DNA from 2 places in the Gillisia sp. Hel_I_86 genome. Region 2 is predicted to be linked to the other one. Evidence: riboswitches for the same ligand, from Rfam matches in the RefSeq annotation. Region 2 holds a riboswitch; the other holds the start of a gene.
The links. A riboswitch is a leader RNA that binds a small molecule or an ion and turns the genes downstream of it on or off. The one in region 2 is predicted to bind thiamine pyrophosphate.
Positions count from the first base shown of each region.

Region 1: it holds a riboswitch for thiamine pyrophosphate, as region 2 does, so the genes downstream of both, thiS (sulfur carrier protein ThiS) here and JM83_RS07700 (TonB-dependent receptor) in region 2, are expected to answer to the same signal.

Region 1 is NZ_VISE01000001.1:1,439,656-1,444,828, reverse strand. Features, by position in the region: gene JM83_RS06395 (thiamine phosphate synthase) at 1-396, opposite strand, end outside; gene thiC (phosphomethylpyrimidine synthase ThiC) at 407-2,263, opposite strand; gene thiS (sulfur carrier protein ThiS) at 2,314-2,517, opposite strand; TPP riboswitch at 2,608-2,709, opposite strand; gene JM83_RS06380 (6-pyruvoyl trahydropterin synthase family protein) at 2,803-3,255, shown strand; gene JM83_RS06375 (UDP-2,3-diacylglucosamine diphosphatase) at 3,394-4,149, shown strand; gene recJ (single-stranded-DNA-specific exonuclease RecJ) at 4,288-5,173, opposite strand, start outside.
Region 2 is NZ_VISE01000001.1:1,726,781-1,731,953, forward strand. Features, by position in the region: gene greA (transcription elongation factor GreA) at 1-127, opposite strand, end outside; gene JM83_RS07695 (hypothetical protein) at 391-825, shown strand; gene JM83_RS07700 (TonB-dependent receptor) at 948-3,128, opposite strand; TPP riboswitch at 3,263-3,370, opposite strand; gene JM83_RS07705 (hybrid sensor histidine kinase/response regulator) at 3,457-5,173, shown strand, end outside.

The sequences.
Region 1 (5,173 bases), 290 kb from region 2:
GCTTTTGGAAATAGAAGAAAACAGGGGGCTTAAAAATACATAGTCAAACAAAGAAGTTTCTGTGGACACTTCTTTAGGATCGTGAAAAGAGGCACTTACCGTACATCCTTTTATATTGAACTGCTTTATATATTCAGGTACATCCTTCAGGTTTCTTCGGAAACTTTCCTTTAGATGAACCCCCTTCAGAAGAAAAGCTTCAGCTAAATGATGATGTTGGTGCAGCACCATTTTTTTTTGTTGTTCCGCTTCAAATTGGGCCAGCCAGGCCTTTAGCTCTTTCTCCTTTATTTCAGGTTTGCGCACGTGCAAAAGCTGCAGCCCGTTTTCAAAAAATTGAATGAGCTGCTCTTTTTCAACATTATTGCTTTTTTCCGAAGTAAGGAGAATGAGCATAATTGAGATGTTACAGATACACTTGGCTTCCTTTATCTTTAAATTCTTCCGATTTTTTCTTCATGCCCTCTTCAATGGCTTCCTCGGTATCCAGCCCGTGCTCCTGTGCGTAATTACGAACGTCCTGCGTGATTTTCATCGAGCAGAAATTGGGCCCGCACATAGAACAGAAATGGGCGATTTTGGCATTTTCTGAAGGTAGCGTTTCATCGTGGTAAGACCGGGCCGTATCGGGATCCAGTGCCAGGTTGAACTGATCTTCCCAGCGGAACTCGAAGCGGGCCTTGCTCATCGCATTGTCACGGTGTTGTGCTCCCGGATGTCCTTTGGCCAGATCGGCCGCGTGGGCAGCGATCTTGTAGGTAATAACCCCTTCTTTTACATCATCGCGATTGGGCAGTCCCAGATGTTCCTTGGGGGTCACATAACACAGCATCGCACAGCCGAACCAGCCAATCATAGCCGCGCCAATGCCGCTGGTAATATGGTCGTAGCCGGGGGCAATATCGGTAGTAAGCGGTCCCAGCGTATAAAAAGGGGCTTCGCCACATACTTCCAGTTGCCTGTCCATATTTTCTTTGATCATGTGCATGGGAATATGCCCTGGGCCTTCGATAATACACTGTACATCGTGTTTCCAAGCAATTTTGGTGAGCTCGCCCAAAGTCTCAAGTTCGGCAAATTGCGCATAGTCATTGGCATCGGCAATACTTCCCGGGCGCAAGCCATCTCCCAGCGAAAATGAAACATCATAGGCCTTCATAATTTCACATATCTCCTCAAAATGCGTGTATAAAAAACTTTCTTTATGATGCGCCAGGCACCATTTGGCCATAATGGAACCTCCGCGGGAAACAATCCCGGTGAGGCGTTTGGCGGTATGCGGCACGTAGCGCAGGCGCACCCCGGCGTGAATGGTAAAATAATCCACCCCCTGCTCGGCCTGCTCGATCAGGGTATCCCTGAAGATTTCCCAGGTAAGGTTTTCGGCTTTGCCGTTTACTTTCTCCAAAGCCTGGTAAATAGGCACTGTCCCAATAGGTACGGGGGAGTTTCTAAGGATCCATTCCCGGGTTTCGTGGATGCTTTTCCCGGTAGAAAGGTCCATAATAGTATCGGCTCCCCAACGGCAGGCCCACACGGCCTTTTCCACTTCTTCCTCAATAGAAGATGAAACGGCAGAATTTCCGATATTGGCATTGATCTTTACCAGGAAATTACGGCCAATAATCATAGGTTCATTCTCGGGATGGTTGATATTGGAAGGGATAATGGCCCTTCCGCGGGCTACTTCGTCCCTTACAAATTCCGGGGTAATAACTTTTGGGATACTTGCCCCGTAACTGTGGCCGGGGTGCTGTGCCGCAATTTCGTTGACTTCCTCCAGCTTTTGGTTCTCCCGGATAGCTATATATTCCATCTCGGGCGTGATGATCCCTTTTCGGGCATAATGCATTTGGGTGACATTCCTGCCCGGCAGTGCTTTTAAAGGTTTCCGGTTTCTTTTGAACCGCAATTCGTCCAGTTGGGGATCGCTTTCCCTTTCCCTTCCGTAAGCCGAAGAAAGTCCTTCCAGCTGCTCCACATCATTACGGCCTATAATCCAGTTTTTCCGAATGGGTTCCAGGCCTCTTTTAACGTCAATATCTACAGCGGGATCGGTGTAGACACCACTGGTATCGTACACCAGGACAGGGTCATTTTTTGTCACTTTCCCATTGAAATTATCAGTCGTATCGCTAAGGTTTATCCTGCGCATGGGAACTTTGATTTCCGGGTAGATTTTTCCGCTTACATAGACCTTTTCTGAATTAGGGAAAGGGGCGCGACTAATGGCTTGCTCATTTGGGGTCTGTTTCTTTTTCATACTTACTTAGTTTATTGATTTATAATTTCCTTCCGTAGAAACTTTAAAACCTATCCTCCCTGGGTTGCTTTGATAATGAGCACCTTTTCACCTTCGGCCAATTCGTGCCGGCCCCATTCCGTTTTAGAAATAATTTGATTGTTTACGGCTACAGCAATCCCATTTTGGGAAATATCAAGCTGAGCCAACAGATCCTGCAGGCTGGAATGTGAATTACAGGTATGGGCGGTGTTGTTTACGTTTACAGTTATCATTATTTCGATATTTAATAGCTGTAAACAACAGGGGGATTCCCTAAGAAAAAGTAATTAAAACCAAAACTCCCAAAAGTGGATATTGATTTAAATAGTAGAAACACTTTTCCCTTCGCTGGTATTAACCGGATCAGGTTCAACGGGTTTTATCTCAGCCGGATTAAAAAAAAACCAGCACCCCTAAAGTTTACCTTTCAAACTTAAAAGAAATTTTTTAGAATAAAAATAAAAAAACAGAATCTTTTTTTGCCCGCTTAATTAATACCTTTGCAGCAAATTGTAGTTATGAACAAGATTAGGATCACCAAACAATTTTCTTTTGAAACCGGGCACGCACTTTATGGCTACGACGGGAAATGCAAGAATGTGCACGGCCATAGTTATAAGCTGAGCGTGACCGTTATTGGATCACCCATAACAGATACTTCCAACGTAAAATATGGGATGGTGATAGATTTTACCGACCTTAAAAAGATCGTGAAATCGGAGATCGTGGATAAATTCGATCATGCTACGGTTTTCAACAAGAACACTCCACATATCCAATTAGCTAAAGAATTGGAGAGCAGGGATCATAATGTGATCCTCGTAGGTTATCAGCCAACCAGCGAAAATATGGTGCTGGACTTTGCCGATAAGATCAAGAATCGGTTGCCACCACAAATCAAGTTGTTCTCCCTTAAACTACAGGAAACAGGCACCTCATTTGCCGAGTGGTTTGCCAGTGATAATTCTTAGGGCGCAACCTTGCGAAAAAGCAAGGTCGGGCTGTACGCTCTATCCCCGATAAAAATCGGGGGATGCCGCTGCCATCCCTTGCGCAGTAATCCAGCTTCTTTCCTAAATTAGTTATATTTACACGTCCAAACCCGAAACATGAACATTCCTGAAGGCAAAAAAATATACTTTTCAAGCGATAATCATTTAGGTGCACCTACTCAAGAAGAAAGCAAACCTAGGGAAGCAAAGTTCGTAAAGTGGCTGGACGAGATCAAGGAAGATGCTGCCGCAATTTTCTTATTGGGAGATCTTTTCGATTTCTGGTTCGAATATAAACATGTGGTCCCAAAAGGTTTTGTACGTACTCTGGGCAAACTTGCCGAAATTAGGGATAGTGGGATCCCTATCTATTTCTTTGTGGGAAATCACGATCTCTGGATGCACGATTATTTTGAGAAAGAACTCAATATCCCCGTGTTTCACGAAGCAAAGGAATTCGAATTCAACACAAAAAAATTCCTGATAGGTCATGGGGATGGGTTAGGTCCAGATGATCTAGGCTATAAACGTATGAAAAAGGTCTTTACCAACCCAGTCTCTAAATGGCTTTATAGATGGTTACATCCAGATATTGGTGTGCCTTTAGCAAAACATTTATCGGTAAAAAATAAAATGATCTCTGGTGTGGAAGATCAAAAATTTTTAGGGGAAGAGAAGGAGTGGCTTATTCAATATTCCAGAAAAAAATTGGAGACCAAACATTATGATTATTTTGTGTTTGGGCATAGGCACCTACCAATGGAAATAGACCTCAACGGGACTTCTAAATATATCAACCTGGGAGACTGGATCTCACATTACACTTTTGGGGTTTTTGATGGGGAAGAATTGAAACTTAAAAAGCTAGATTAAAGTAAATTTTATTGTCTTTAGGATTCATCACCCTGAGCTTGCCGAAAGTTCTTATAGAAAACTCACATTTCGACATCCCGAAGCTTCGCGGAATGTGACAAGTACCATTTGTCACTCCAAGCGGAGTCGAGAAGTCATTTAAACCTTAATATCCTTCAGTTTTAACTGCAAACTCACATTCCCGTTCCACTCATTCTCATCTATGGAATACACAGCATCAAAAGATTGTGAATTTGTGATCAGCTCTTTTTTAGGTCCTAAATTAAAACCGATAGCTCCTATCTGACTCTGATTGTTTTCTTGTTTAATAGTGCATTTTAAATGAAGATCGTCTCCCCCAACACATTTTCCGTATCCAGTATCTTTTAGATTGGTACTTAAGAATACCGGCGACATATTTCCCGGGCCATGGGGTGCAAATTGCTTCAATATCCTATGAAATTTTGGGGTGATGTCTGCTAATTTTATTTCAGCATCTATAGATATTTCAGGGGTTAGCATATATTTTTCGATACTTCCAGATACCACTTCTTCAAATTTTCTCTTGAAATCTTCATACTGATATTCAGCTAAAGTCAGTCCTGCGGCATACATATGTCCGCCAAATTGCTCGATATGATCTGTACAAGCTTCCAAGGCATTGTACACATCGAACCCTTTCACAGATCTAGCCGAGGCCGCTAGTTTATCGCCACTTTTGGTGAACACCAAGGTAGGGCGGTAATAGGTTTCAATCAATCTACTCGCTACAATCCCTATTACCCCTTTATGCCAATCTTCCTGATAGACCACGGTTGTAAAACGCTCTTTTTCATCCAGGTCTTCTACTTGCTGTAGGGCTTCAACGGTAATACTTTTATCGGCTTCCCTCCTTTCTGAATTATAAGCTTCAATTTCTGAAGCGAACTGCCTTGCCTTTTCTATGTCTTCTTCTACTAAAAGGTTTACAGCATGCAACCCATGTTTCATCCTCCCTGCCGCATTGATTCGTGGTGCCAGGATAAAAACCACATCGGTTATTGTT
Region 2 (5,173 bases):
AATCCCCCTTATCGCGGGCTTCAGCAATTGCTTGGGATGCTTTAGGGCGCTCTACATCCCTTAATTGATTAAGTTCATCTTTCAGCTTTTTTAGGCCTTCAATTGTATAATAAGATACTTTACTCATAATTTTCTCGTTTATCAATAATAGTTACAGGAATTAACCTCACACTCCCCATTACCTATAACTGTATTGTGATTTTATAAATTCCAAACTCCAAAAGCAACAGGATTTGGAAAACCTAATTAGGTCTGTTTTATATGCGTTTAAATTTTAAAACCATGATAATAAATACAAAAAACCCCATATAATATGGGATTTATATACACAAATATAATAAATTTAAATTTTGAAAGCAATATATTTCTTAAGCCCAAAAGCCATTTAAAATGATCCAAAAAGTTTCTAGTTTCTTAATGCTTCTTTTAGTATTTAGTTCTTGTAGCACCAATGACAACGACCGAATAGATAACCCGAATTTAACAAATGTAAGTTTTAGATTGAACCTAGAGCTGAACTTACCCGAGTACAACAGTTTGAATTTTCCGGGAAACAGTTATTCTACCTATAATACCGGGATCAACGGCGTGGTTGTATATAATATTAATAACACCCAGTTCACTGCTTTTGAACTAAGTGATCCCAACCACCCTTTAAGCGAATGTTCCTCATTGAGAGTACAAGGCGTTATCGCAACATGTGATTGCAATGATGGCAACAGCTATAATATTCTAACGGGGGAGCTTACCAACGGTAGCGGCCAATATACGATGAAACCTTATAGGGTCAGTAAAAATGGGAATGTGCTAGAGGTGTTTAATTAAACTTATTTTCCGAAAAAATTAGGTCGCCGTTCTATCCTACGAATGGCGACTTTTTTTGTGCTTCAATCTTGAAAATTGAACCTTAACCCACAAAGTTCTTTTCATTAAACCCTCAAGAGGGTTTAAAATTTCAAGGTTGCTCCCGCTAAGAAATTAATGCCCGATTGCGGATAATAACCCGCCCCTTCCACGGTAGTAATTATTCCTGGGGTTGAGAAATCATCATCATAGGTATAGAAATAGCCATTGGAAACATATTTCACATCAAAAATATTATTTACCAAAGCGTTCAAAACAATGGATTTAAAAACTGGTATGTTTTTTAGTTCATATACCACATTTAGATCGTTTACAAAGAAACTGTCCAGTTTGGAAGCATCGCTATCTATATTTCCCATATACTGCTCCCCTACATATTTAGAAAGCAAACCTATTTGTATGTTTTCTTTAGGCGAAAATACAAGCATATTAGAAGCAACAAGTTCCGGGGAATAAGAAATATTGGTGTTTCCCAAGTTTGCCAAACCTCCATCTATGGAAGCAACAAAATCCTTGTTTTTATTGGTGCTCAAAGCAATATTTGGCATCAACCTCCATTTGTCGGATAATTCCCAATCGGCATCTATTTCCAGCCCTAACCTATAGCTGTTCCCGCTGGTAGTTCTTAACGGGGCACCAACATCGTTCAAAGCTCCTGAAAGCACCAGCTGATCTTTATAGTCCATAAAATAAACATTCGAATTCACCTTGAAGTTAGATTTGCTGTATCTCCAGCCCAATTCGAAATCATTCAATTTTTCGGCAGTATTGATTCCCTCTTCAAAATCGTTTCTTGTGGGTTCCCTATTTGCCCTTCCGTAGTAGCCATAAAACTGATTGTTTAAATCTAACTGATACGTGATCCCAGCCTTTGGATTAAAAAATTCAAAGCTTTCATCTACATCTATTCCAACAAGATCTGAGGTGATTCCACCGGTCTTATAATCCAAAAACCTTCCCTGAAGGTCAACGAAAAATTGCCATTTATCATCAAGCTTAAAAGTGGCTTTAGAGAATACGGTAAATTCATTTTTAGTAGCATCGCTAAAATAATATCTGTCACGAATTTCAGAATCACTGGCAAATCTGGCCCAAATCACCTCTCCAAAATGATCTCCCTTATAAAGGCTATAAAATGCTCCGGAAGTCACTTCCAAATTCGAGTTTTTATAGGTAGCATTGGCATTTACCACATAATAATCGTTATCCAACCATCTTCTTCTTATAAGATCTGTGGAATTAATGGTTTCCCCGCCAATTTCCAGGGGTGCAAAATTATAATCTTCAAAATCCTCATCTTCTTTGTATTGCTCGAAATACCCCCTTCCATAGGTATAATTTAAACCAAGATTGGTAGACCAATTATTATTAAAACGCTGATTCCAGTGAAGTTGATAATGATCTTGATTATAGTGATCTACTTCATTATCATAAAATTGGGGATTTCCCTCTTCATCGGTATACTTTCCCGCAGGGTTAAAGGTCCTGTTCTCCTTCAAAGTTTCTTTATCGATCCCTTCCCAAGATTGATAGGTTTCTTCTTCGCCCCCAAAAACAATAGCTTTTATCAAGGTATTATCATCTACATAAGCACCCTGTAGGAAATAAGATTTTAGATTGGAAGAAGCACGGTCTACATATCCATCGGAAACTATGTTGGATAACCTTCCAGAAATTTCAATATGATCATTTAACAAACCAGTGCTTAATTTTACATTATGTTTTCTAGTCCCAAAAGACCCAAATGAATTCGAGATTTCTCCATAAGCTTCTTCGGAAACAGCATCGGAAAGCAAATTTAAACTAGCTCCAAAAGCTCCAGATCCATTGGTAGAGGTTCCCACCCCTCTTTGCAATTGCAAATTCTCAACTGAAGAGGCGAAATCTGGCAAATTAACCCAGAAGGAACCTTGACTTTCAGAATCGTTAAATGGAATTCCGTTGAGGGTCACATTTACGCGCGAGGCATCACTTCCACGAACCCTAATGTACGTGTAGCCTACACCAGCACCAGCGTCTGAGGTCGTTACTACAGATGGCAAATAATTTAATAGGTAAGGAATATCCTGCCCTAAATTTCGCTTTTCGAGTTCTTTCTTGGAAAGATCAGAGTGGGTCACTGGGGAATCTGCATTTACCCTGATAGCTTGAACGAGGACTTCATCCAAGGTTTCCACGGGCTTTCTTAGCGTGTCGTTTTCTTGTTGAGCATAACCAAATGCGGTTATTAATAGTGCTGTAGGTAATAGAGATAAAATTTTCATTCGTTACATTGATCTTGTTACGAATAAAGGGGGCGATTATTCTTGGTTTAATATTTATGTTAAAATTCATGTATAAAAAAACCCTTAATAAATCTATCCTGAAGATTTAATAAGGGATCTATACCATTTTGATGCCCTTTCGAGTATCGGTTCCCTTGGCAGCATTACCTGCCCAGGTTCGTTGGGTATAATCTCAGCTATTTTCAGAAATAAACCTTAAAATAGCACCCCCTTTGAGATGTGGCACAAATGTAGCAAGGTTTTTTTGATTTCCTACGTCATTACCAAATTTTAAAAGAATTGGCGTAATTTTAGCGATATTTTGCTGATGAAGAATACGAAGCGCTCCATAACTTTTAAGGTAATTATCGGGTATCTAATGGTAGCTGCGGTTGCCGCTGTGGCAGTTTGGTTTAGCTATGCGCAGGTGGTGAAATTCTCTTCTATAAATCAGTCCAATAATCTAAACAATCAGCAATTGGTGCTGGTAAGCGAAATAGCCACCGCTCTTTATGAAACAGAAAGTACGGGTCGCCAATTTATTCAAACAGGCGACACTACAGATCTTAATAGATATAGCAGGCAAATAGATGGAATTCAGGAAAGCATCAATGTGCTTAAGATGACCTATGCCGATTCTATTATGAAAATTGAATTGGATAGTATTTCCAACTTATTGTCCAGAAAAAGCGAAAATTTAGAGGAATTATTAAAACTACGATCCAGGGATAGGAACACGAGTTTTTATACCGAAGTGATTCAGGAATTGGAAAAAGTTGATGAATCCTTTAAAGATCAAAACAACGAAAACCGCTTTCCGAATTTAGAACCTCATCAACGAAGGGTTTTAATACGATTGTTGGAATTCTCGAAAGACGAAAATCAAGAACAACTTTCCAGCATAAGTGCAGATTCTTTGGTTACTTCAGTAAAAAAAGTTTTAAATGAATTGGAGCGTCAAAACCAAAGGTTTAGGTCTATCATCAATAAAAAAGAAAACGAATTACTGGACAATGATATCACTTTAAATGATCAATTAAGAAATTTATTGGCATCAGTAGAGCAAGAGGAAAGGGTTACCACGTTTAATAGGGCAAAAGGGTCCCAAGAAATGCTGAATGAAGTGTGGCAAATACTCCTTTTGGTGGGTGGTAGCAGTGTGCTTATCGTGCTATTTTTCTTGTTTCTTATTATAAGGGATGTTTCCAGAAGTCAGCAATACAGGATTCAGTTGGAAGAGGCTAAATCGTTTACAGAGTCCCTAATGGCTCGAAGGGAGCAATTTATGGCGACCATCACCCACGATCTTAGATCTCCTCTTAATACGGTTTTAGGGTATACAGAGCTGATTGGCAAAACACCACTTAACAACAAGCAAGAACATTATTTGGGGCATCTTAGAAAGAGTTCAGAATATATTCTCCATTTGGTAAATGACCTTTTGGACCTCTCTAAACTGGATGCAGGTAAAATGCAGATTGAAAAGTTGCCTTTCAATGCTAAAAATTTACTGGAAGAAACCTTCTATAATATTGTTCCTGAAGACGATCCCAAAAAACTAGCACTTTTTGTGGAGGCTGACGAAAGTGCAGATGTAAATGTTTTAAGCGATCCCTTTAGAATTAAACAAATACTTTCCAACCTTATTAATAACGCTTATAAATTTACCGAAGAAGGAAGTATAACAGTCTCTGTTAGCCTAGAAAAACAAATTGAGGACAGCTATATCTTGACCTATAAAATAAAAGATACCGGTCTAGGAATTTCAAAAGACAAACAGAAGGAGATCTTCGAAGAGTTTTCTCAAGAACATCGGCAAATCGAAAAAAAATATGGTGGGACCGGACTTGGCCTAGCGATTTCCCAACGAATCACCAACCTACTAAACGGGGAACTCTCCTTAGAAAGTGAACATGGAAAAGGAAGTGTTTTTACTTTAATAATTCCCGTTATAAAACTTACGGACAAATTAGAAGTAGTTCCCGAAACACTTTTCAACACTCTTCAACTAAACGCGAAAAACATACTTGCAGTAGATGATGAAT